DNA from 2 places in the Microbacterium sp. RG1 genome. Region 1 is predicted to be linked to the other one. Evidence: riboswitches for the same ligand, from Rfam matches in the RefSeq annotation. Region 1 holds a riboswitch; the other holds the start of a gene.

Evidence for each region. A riboswitch is a leader RNA that binds a small molecule or an ion and turns the genes downstream of it on or off. The one in region 1 is predicted to bind thiamine pyrophosphate.
Region 2: another riboswitch for thiamine pyrophosphate. It lies ahead of thiM (hydroxyethylthiazole kinase); the one in region 1 lies ahead of EHF32_RS16115 (ECF transporter S component).

What each region holds. Positions count from the first base shown of each region.
Region 1 covers NZ_CP034121.1:2,947,372-2,951,314, reverse strand. The annotation lists gene EHF32_RS14430 (energy-coupling factor transporter transmembrane component T family protein) at 1-5, opposite strand, end outside; gene EHF32_RS14425 (ABC transporter ATP-binding protein) at 2-1,465, opposite strand; gene EHF32_RS16115 (ECF transporter S component) at 1,462-2,100, opposite strand; TPP riboswitch at 2,093-2,203, opposite strand; gene EHF32_RS14420 (D-alanyl-D-alanine carboxypeptidase family protein) at 2,241-3,839, shown strand; gene EHF32_RS14415 (TIGR03618 family F420-dependent PPOX class oxidoreductase) at 3,859-3,943, opposite strand, start outside.
Region 2 covers NZ_CP034121.1:555,975-559,917, reverse strand. The annotation lists gene thiE (thiamine phosphate synthase) at 1-555, opposite strand, end outside; gene thiM (hydroxyethylthiazole kinase) at 552-1,361, opposite strand; TPP riboswitch at 1,353-1,444, opposite strand; partial or broken gene EHF32_RS02575 (ABC transporter ATP-binding protein) at 1,488-2,200, opposite strand; gene EHF32_RS02570 (ABC transporter permease) at 2,197-3,288, opposite strand; gene EHF32_RS02565 (sensor histidine kinase) at 3,439-3,943, shown strand, end outside.

The DNA of each region.
Region 1 (3,943 bases):
CTCATGAGGCCCGACCCAGCCGCAGCTCGTCGTCGGCGAGCGCCGCGACGAGGGCGGGATCGTGCGAGACGACGCCGATCGCGGTGCCGTCGGCGCGAAGCTCGTCGATCAGATCCGCGAGCTCTCGCCAGGTGCGCGCGTCCTGCCCGTAGGTCGGCTCGTCGAGCAGGATGACCCGCGGCGCAGTCGCAAGGACCGCGGCGACGGTCAACCGGCGCTTCTCTCCGCCCGAGAGAGTGAAGGGGTTCACCTCGGCGAGACGCCCCAGACGCAGGCGCTCGAGCAGCGGATCGACGCGCGCGGCCACCTCCGCCTCCGAGAGCCCCAGCGCACGAGGACCGACGGCGAGCTCGTCGCGCACGCGAGCGGTGAGCAGCTGGTGCTCCGGCTCCTGGAAGACGGTGCCGATGCGCGTGAGCAGCTGGGCTGCGCGCCACCGAGACGGATCGGATCCGACGCCGGCGGCCAACGCATCCGCCGCCCGCACCTCGCCTGCGATCGGCGGCAGCAGCCCGGCGAGGGTGAGCGCGAGCGTGGACTTGCCGGCGCCGTTGGCTCCCGTGATCGCAAGCGCCCGCCCCGCGTTCAGCTGCACGTCGATCCCGGATGCGGCGGCGAGCGCCTCGCGGCGGCCGATCCGACGGCGCCCGACCGCGAGACCGGCGCCGACCACGAGCGGGGGGGATTCTCCGGCGCGCGGGCGCGGCGTGATCCGCACGGGGACTCCCGGCACCCACACGCCCGCCTGCGTCAGGGCATCGGCCGCCGTGGCGAAGACGTCGGCGGGCGAGCCGTCCGCCAGCACCCCGCCGTCGGGCGCGAGCACGACGACGCGCTCGACGAGATCGGCCCACAGGTCGACGCGGTGCTCGACCACGACGAGCGTCGCCCCGGTGCGAGTCGCGACGGCGGCGACCGCATCCCGCACCTGACGAGCGCCGTCGGGATCGAGGTTGGCCGTCGGCTCGTCGAGCAACAGGAGCTTCGGGCGCATGGCCAGCGCACCGGCCAGCGCGAGCCGCTGCTTCTGCCCGCCCGACAGCGCGGACGTGGGGTGGTCGAGCGGCACCGGCAGCCCCACGGCATCCAGCGCTTCACCGACTCGTGGCCAGATCTCGTCGGCCGGCACGCCGAGGTTCTCGCATCCGAACGCGACATCGTCGCCGACGCGAGCGAGGATCACCTGGGCGTCGGGATCCTGCAGCACCATGCCCGCGACCCCGCGGACGAATGCGGGGTGCGCACCGTCGACGCTCAGCTCCCCGGTCGCCTCGCCGTCCTCGTCGCCGCCCAGCACACCGGCGAAGGCGCGCAGCAGCGTCGACTTGCCCGCGCCGCTCGCGCCCAGCAGCAGCACCCGCTCGCCGGGCTCGATCGTGAGATCGATGTCGGCGACGGCCCAGCGTCTGCGGCCCGCGTGCCGCCACCCCCACCCGCGGGCGATGACCCGCGCGCCGGGAGTCACGCCGCGTCGGCGGCTTCGACGATGCGCGCCTGCCGTCCGGAGGCGAACCGGTCGAGCGCTCCCGTGGCAGCGAGCGCGCGGGCGATGAGCCACGAGACGAGCCCCGCGATGAGGATGCCCGAGACGATCGCCGAGACGAAGTAGATCGCGCGGGGGCCCGCGTCGTACGCGGCGATGGAGGAGAAGTTGGTGTCGAGCAGCGCCACGGCCAGTCCCGTGAGCGCACCCGAAACGAGAGCGACCCAGAGACGGTAGTTCGCGTAGGCGAACAGCGCGAAGCCGAGTTCGGCTCCCACCCCCTGCACCACTCCCCAGATGAAGGTGGTGAAGCCCCACTGCGTGCCGAGTGCCATCGAGACGACCGCCGCGACGATCTCGCCGTACAGCGCGGCGCCCGGCTTGCGGATGATGAGCCCGGTGAGGACACCCGCGAACAGCCATCCTCCGGCGAGCAGACCCTCGAGCCCCGGCAAGAACGCGAGCGCCGTGCTCAGCGGCGTCCAGGCCTGACCCCAGACCCAGAAGATGACGCCGGCCGCGACGCCGATCACGCTGGCGACGACGATGTCGACGACCCGCCACCGCCACCGGGAGGTGAGGGAAGGACGAGCGGATGTGGACGTGGACGTATGCATTGATGCTCCTTCCTGCGCCGGCATGATCCGGATCAGGTTCGACGGTCGAAGCGTGGATCCGCTTCCTCTCAGCCCGGCTCACCGGACTCCCGTGGTTGACGTGCCGAGTATAGACCCGCTGCTCGCGCTACCGTAGGCGGGTGACCGTGACTGGCCCGACCCCGCCCACTCGGCGTTCGCTGCGCCGCGGCGGAGACGCCGAGCCGTCCGTCGACGAGGCTCCTCTGCCGCCCCACGACCTCGAGATCGAGGTGCCGCGCGCGCCGGTCGACGCCGCATCCACTCCCGCGATGATCGCCGCCGCGAGCTTCAACGGCACGCCGGAGGACGCCGCCACGGAGCACTCCTTCTCCCCGGCCCAGGATGCGGCGGCATCCGTGCCGGTCGTCGTGCCTCCCGTGACCACGGCGCTGAACTGGGTCGACGAGACCGCGGTCGCACGGGCGTCGGGGACGACTCCACAACTCGAAGCCGCGGGCGCAGCATCGTTCACCCCCGTCGCCGCGGACCTTCTCGCCCGCGCCCCCCGCCGGACGCCGTGGCGTCCCGGGGTCCTGGTTCCGATCGCACTGATCGTCGCGGTCGTCGCGGCGTATTGCGGCACCACACTGCTGTGGCCGCTGTACGCCGTCGCCCCGACCGTGCAGGCGTCGGCCCTCGAGGCCACCCCGTCGGCCGCGGCCGTCGGAGCGTGGCCGGGTGCCGGCAGCGCGGCCGTCGTCGTCGACGGCGTGGGTTCCCCGATCGCCTCCAGCCCCGATGCCCGCTCGATCGCCAGCATCACAAAGGTCGTGACCGCGATGGTGGTGCTCGACCAGATGCCTCTCGCAGCAGGCGAACAGGGCCGGGAGTTCGCGTTCAGCGCTGCCGACGAACGCGAGTACTGGTCGTACCGCCGCAACGGCGAATCGGCGCTCGACGTTCCGGTGGGCGGCACGCTGACGGAGTACCAGATGCTGCAGGGCATGCTCATGGGATCCGCGAACAACTATGCGGACCGCCTCGCCGACACCATCTGGCCCAACAACGCGGTCTACGCGCGGGCGGCCAACGACTGGCTCGCAGCGCACGGACTGACCGGCATCACGATCGCCGGCCCCGCCGGCATCGAGGCCGAGAACGCCGCCACCCCTGCAGCTCTGCTGGAGGTCGCCAAGCGCGCGCTCGCCGACCCCGTCATCGCCGAGATCGTGCGCACCCCCTCCGTCGAGCTTCCCGGGGCGGGTCTCGTCGAGAACACGAACAATCTGCTCGCGGATCCCGGCGTCGTCGGCCTCAAGACCGGCACGCTCGACTCCTACAATCTCCTCGCCGCCAAAGACGTCACGATCGGCGACACCACGGTCCGCATCTACGCCGCGACGCTCGGCCAGCCCGACGTCGAGACGCGGGATGCGGCGACGCGCGCCCTCTTCGCCCAGGTCGAGCAGGAACTGCAGCTCACGCCCTCGGTCGCGGCCGGCACGACCGTCGGACGGGTGGAGACGAGGTGGGGCGCGACGGTTCCGATCGTGACCGCGGCCGACGCCGACGTGGTGCTGTGGAACGGCTCTGCCGCGTCGCTGGCGACCTCGTTCGATCTCGGCGACGCGCGCGAGCGGGGCGACGTGGTCGGCTCGCTCGTCGCGACCGGCCCCAAGAACGCGTCGACGGTGGACGTCGTGCTCGACGGCGAACTGGACGGCCCGAGTCCCTGGTGGCGGCTGACGCACCCGCTCGAGCTGTTCGGTCTGGTCTGAGCCCCGCGGGAGCCCGCTCTCAGGCGCGGAAGTCGGGGGATCCGAGCACGCGCTCGACGGTGATCTCGAGCGCGACGCGATCGGGGTTCGGACGGGGCTCGCGG
Region 2 (3,943 bases), 860 kb from region 1:
ACCCGCTCGCCGCAGCGGGCCCAGGTCGGTGGCGGTGACACCGCCGATCGCCACGGCGGGCAGCGCGCTCGCCGCGACCAGTCGCGCAAACGACTCGTGGCCCAACGGTGGCGGCGCATCGCGCTTCGTAGCGGTCGCGTGAAGCGCACCGATGCCGACGTAGTCCACGACACCGCTGTCGGATGCGGAAGCCAGCTGCTCCGGCGTGGCGGCGCTGAGGCCGACGATCGCGTCATCGCCCACCAGTGCGCGCACGGCGTCCGGCGGAAGATCGCTCTGTCCCACATGCACTCCCGACACGCGCGCGCCCGCGTGGCGAGCGGCGAGGAAGACGTCCACGCGGTCGTTGACGAGCAGCGCGACGCCGTCGGGCAGCACGACCGACACCCTCGTCACCGTGTCGAGGAAGCGACGTGCGGAGGCGTCCTTCTCGCGCAGTTGCACCGCCGTGACGCCGTTCGCCGCCGCCTGGCGCACCACGTCGACGATGTCGTGGCCCGCCGCCGCGGCGATGCCCGCATCCGTCACGAGGTACAGCGAGAGGTCCGCGTTCACGAGATCACCGCGCGGATGCGAAGCGTGTCGGCGTCGAGGCCGGCGAGCGCGTCGAGGAACGCGACGGCGAAGCCACCCGGGCCGGTGGCACGCTCCGCGGCGAGCTCGGCGGCCACGTTGTAGACGGTGACCGCGGCGATCACCGCCGCGAAGCGATCCTCCTCGACGCCCGCGAACGCCGCCATGACGGCGCCGAGAGCGCATCCGCCACCGGTCACGCGTGTCAGCAACGCGTCGCCGTTGCCGAGCCGCACCTCGCGGGCGCCGTCCGTGACCACGTCCACCGCGCCGGAGACGGCGATGATCGCGCCGGTCGTCTGGGCGATGCGCCGGGCTGCGGCGACCGCATCCTCGACGCCGTCCGTCGCGTCGACTCCGCGGCCTCCGATGCCCGAGCCGTCGAGGGCGATGATCTCGGACGCGTTGCCGCGTACGACGCTCGGCGCCGTCGCGACGAGCTCAGCGGCCAGCGCGGTGCGCACCGGCAGCACACCGATCGCCACGGGGTCGAGCACCCAGGGAGTACCCGCATCCTGGGCGGCCGCCACTGCCTCGCGCATCGCCTCCCGCTGCTCGGCGCCGGGTGTGCCGAGATTCACCAGGACGCCCGAGGCGATGCGGGCGAACGGCCCCGCCTCCTGCGGGATGTCGACCATCGCCGGAGCCGCCCCGAGGGCGAGGAGGACGTTGGCGGTGAAGCCCGTGACCACCGCGTTGGTCAGGCACTGCACGAGCGGGCCGTGCTCCCGCACCGCATCCCAGGTCCGGATGGTGGATTCGATCAGGTTCTCTGGCGCGCGCGTCATGTGCGACATCCCTCCGCTCGTACTGACGAGATCAGGTTCGACGGGTGTGATCTCAGCCCCGCAGGGCACCCCGTGTCGTATGTGTGGGTTCAGGTTAGCGGACGACTCGGGCGGCGAGCGCGTCGATCACACCGCATCGGCGAGGCTCGTCCTCCGACCCTCGATCCGGCCGTCGACGACGGTCACGAGCTCATCCAGCGCCTCGCGGTGTACGAGGTCATGGGTGACGAGGAGGGTGGCGATGTCGCGTTCGTGCGTGAGGTCCGCGATCAGCTGCATGATTTCCGCCCCGCGCTCCTGATCCAGCGCACTGGTCGGCTCATCGACGAGCAGGACTTCCGGCTCGTGCACGAGCCCGCGGGCGATCGCCACGCGCTGCCGCTGTCCCCCGAGAGCTGGTGCGCGCGTTTGTCGGCGTGCTCGAGGAGACCGACGGCTGCGAGGAGCTCGTCGACGCGGGCATCCACCTTCGCTCGCCTGCTCCGACCGGCGCCGCCGAGCCGTGCCATGACCTGCAACTGCTCGCGAGCCGTGAGCGCCGGAAGCAGGTTGGACTGTTGGAAAACGATGCCGATGCGCTCTCGTCGCAGCTGCGTGGCGTCCTTCCTGGAGAGCTGAGCGGCGTCGATGGCCGCCTCGCCGGCTCCGATGAGCACGCCGCCGCGATCGGGGCGGATCAGAGTCGCCGCGACTGCGAGGATGCTCGACTTGCCCGACCCCGAGGGGCCGGTGATGCCGGTGACAGAGCCGTTCTCGCCGTGAAGGGTGACGTCGTCCACGGCGGTGATGCGGTTGTCCCCGTCGGGGAAAGTGAGGGTGATGTTCTGCAGTTCGATCATCGGTTGCTCCCGAGGGCGGTGAGAGGGTCGGCTTTGGTAACGGACCGCAGCGCGAACGCGGCCCCTGCGAGTCCCAGCACCGCCATCACGGCGGCTGGGGCGAGAGTGGTGAGCGGACTGATCACGAAGGGCAGTGCGCGCCCCGCGAGCGTGCCCAGGGCCACGACCGCGGCAAGACCGACACCGATCCCGGAGAGGAGGACGATCGAGGCTTGGCCGAGGGCATCCCTCACGAGCGAGCCGGTCGTCGCGCCGAGGGCTTTGAGCACGGCGATATCGCCAGCACGTTGCATTGTCCAGACCGTGAAGAACGCGCCCACGACGAGTGCGGAGATCCCGAACAGCATCGCGATCATCAACCCGAGCGAACCGATCTCCGAGCGGAAGGCCTCAAGTGCCGTGAGGCTCGCCAGGGGCGTCTCGGCGACGGTACCCGTCTCGGCGCCGATCGCCTGCCAGTCGGCGTTTCCGGTGACGGCGAGCACCGTCGCGGTGCCGTCGCCGCCGACGCGCCTGCTCGCTGTGCTCCACGCATCCGAGGTCAGAGCGATGACCGGTGTGTGGCTGTACCAGAGGTCGCCGCCGATGACGGCGACGGTGAACTCTTGGCCGGTGATCGAGATGGCATCGCCCGCCGCGACGCCGAGTGCTGAGGCGGCTCCCGAAGAGAGCCCCACCTCGTCGTCGCGAACGGGAACGATCTCGAACAGGGGGTTGGAGGCGTCATCCGACGTCTTCTGGGGCAGCCCGAAGAGCGCGACGCCCGTCGGGTCGGCGGCACCGACGACTGAGGCCCGTGACTGAACGATCCCGATCGGAGTCACCGACTCGATGCCGCCGGCCTCGCGCCATGCCGTGACGGTCTCCTCGTCGAGAGAGGAGGTCGCGTAGCTGGGATCGCTGTTGTGGGGCTTTTGCAGCACGAGCCTGTCGCCCGGCAACTCGAGTACGGCGGAGACGTTCTGAGCGGCCAGGCCTCCGGTGAGCCCGGCGAGGAAGCCGACGAGCAACGTGATCAGGGCGACGACCGCCCCGATCAGCAGAAATCGACCACGGGCGAACCGCAGCTCTCTCCAGGCGACGAACACGCTGGTACCTTTCCCGCTCGTGCACTCTGCCCGAGCTCGACTCCACACTCGTTGTCGGAAGGGCTGGCCGGCATCGCCCGAATCGTGGGATTCAGGATCGAACTTTCGGTTGATGGCCGTGCCGTGCCCCGCACCTAGGCTGAGACCGTCATGTCGCCTTCGACGCTCACACCCGTGTTCACGGGCCTTCGTGTGGGCTTGCATGCCCTCATGATCGGGCTCGCGGGCTTCGCGGTCGTCCGCGCGTTCCTCATCTCCGCGGAGACGGGGACGTGGACATCGGTCGCCGCTGTGGCCTTCGTGACTGTGTATCTCTCGGGCGCATGGGCAGGACGGATGCGGCGTGATCCGCACGTCTCCCGTCGCGGCTACGCCGTCGGCTGGGTCGCCGCCCTCACCCTGTTGTGGGCGGTGCTGACGTGGTTGAGCCCGGAGGGCGCGTATCTCGCATTCCCTCTCTTCTTCCTCTATCTCCACGTGCTGCCCGGACGCGGCGGGGTCGCGGCCATCGTGGTCACCGCCGCTTTCGCGATCCTCGCATTGGGCCTGCACCTCGGTTTCAGCGTGGGAGGAGTGATCGGCCCGCTGATCGGCGCCGGTGTGGCCGTGCTGATCGGACTCGCCTACCGGGCATTTCGCCGGGAGGCGGAGGAGC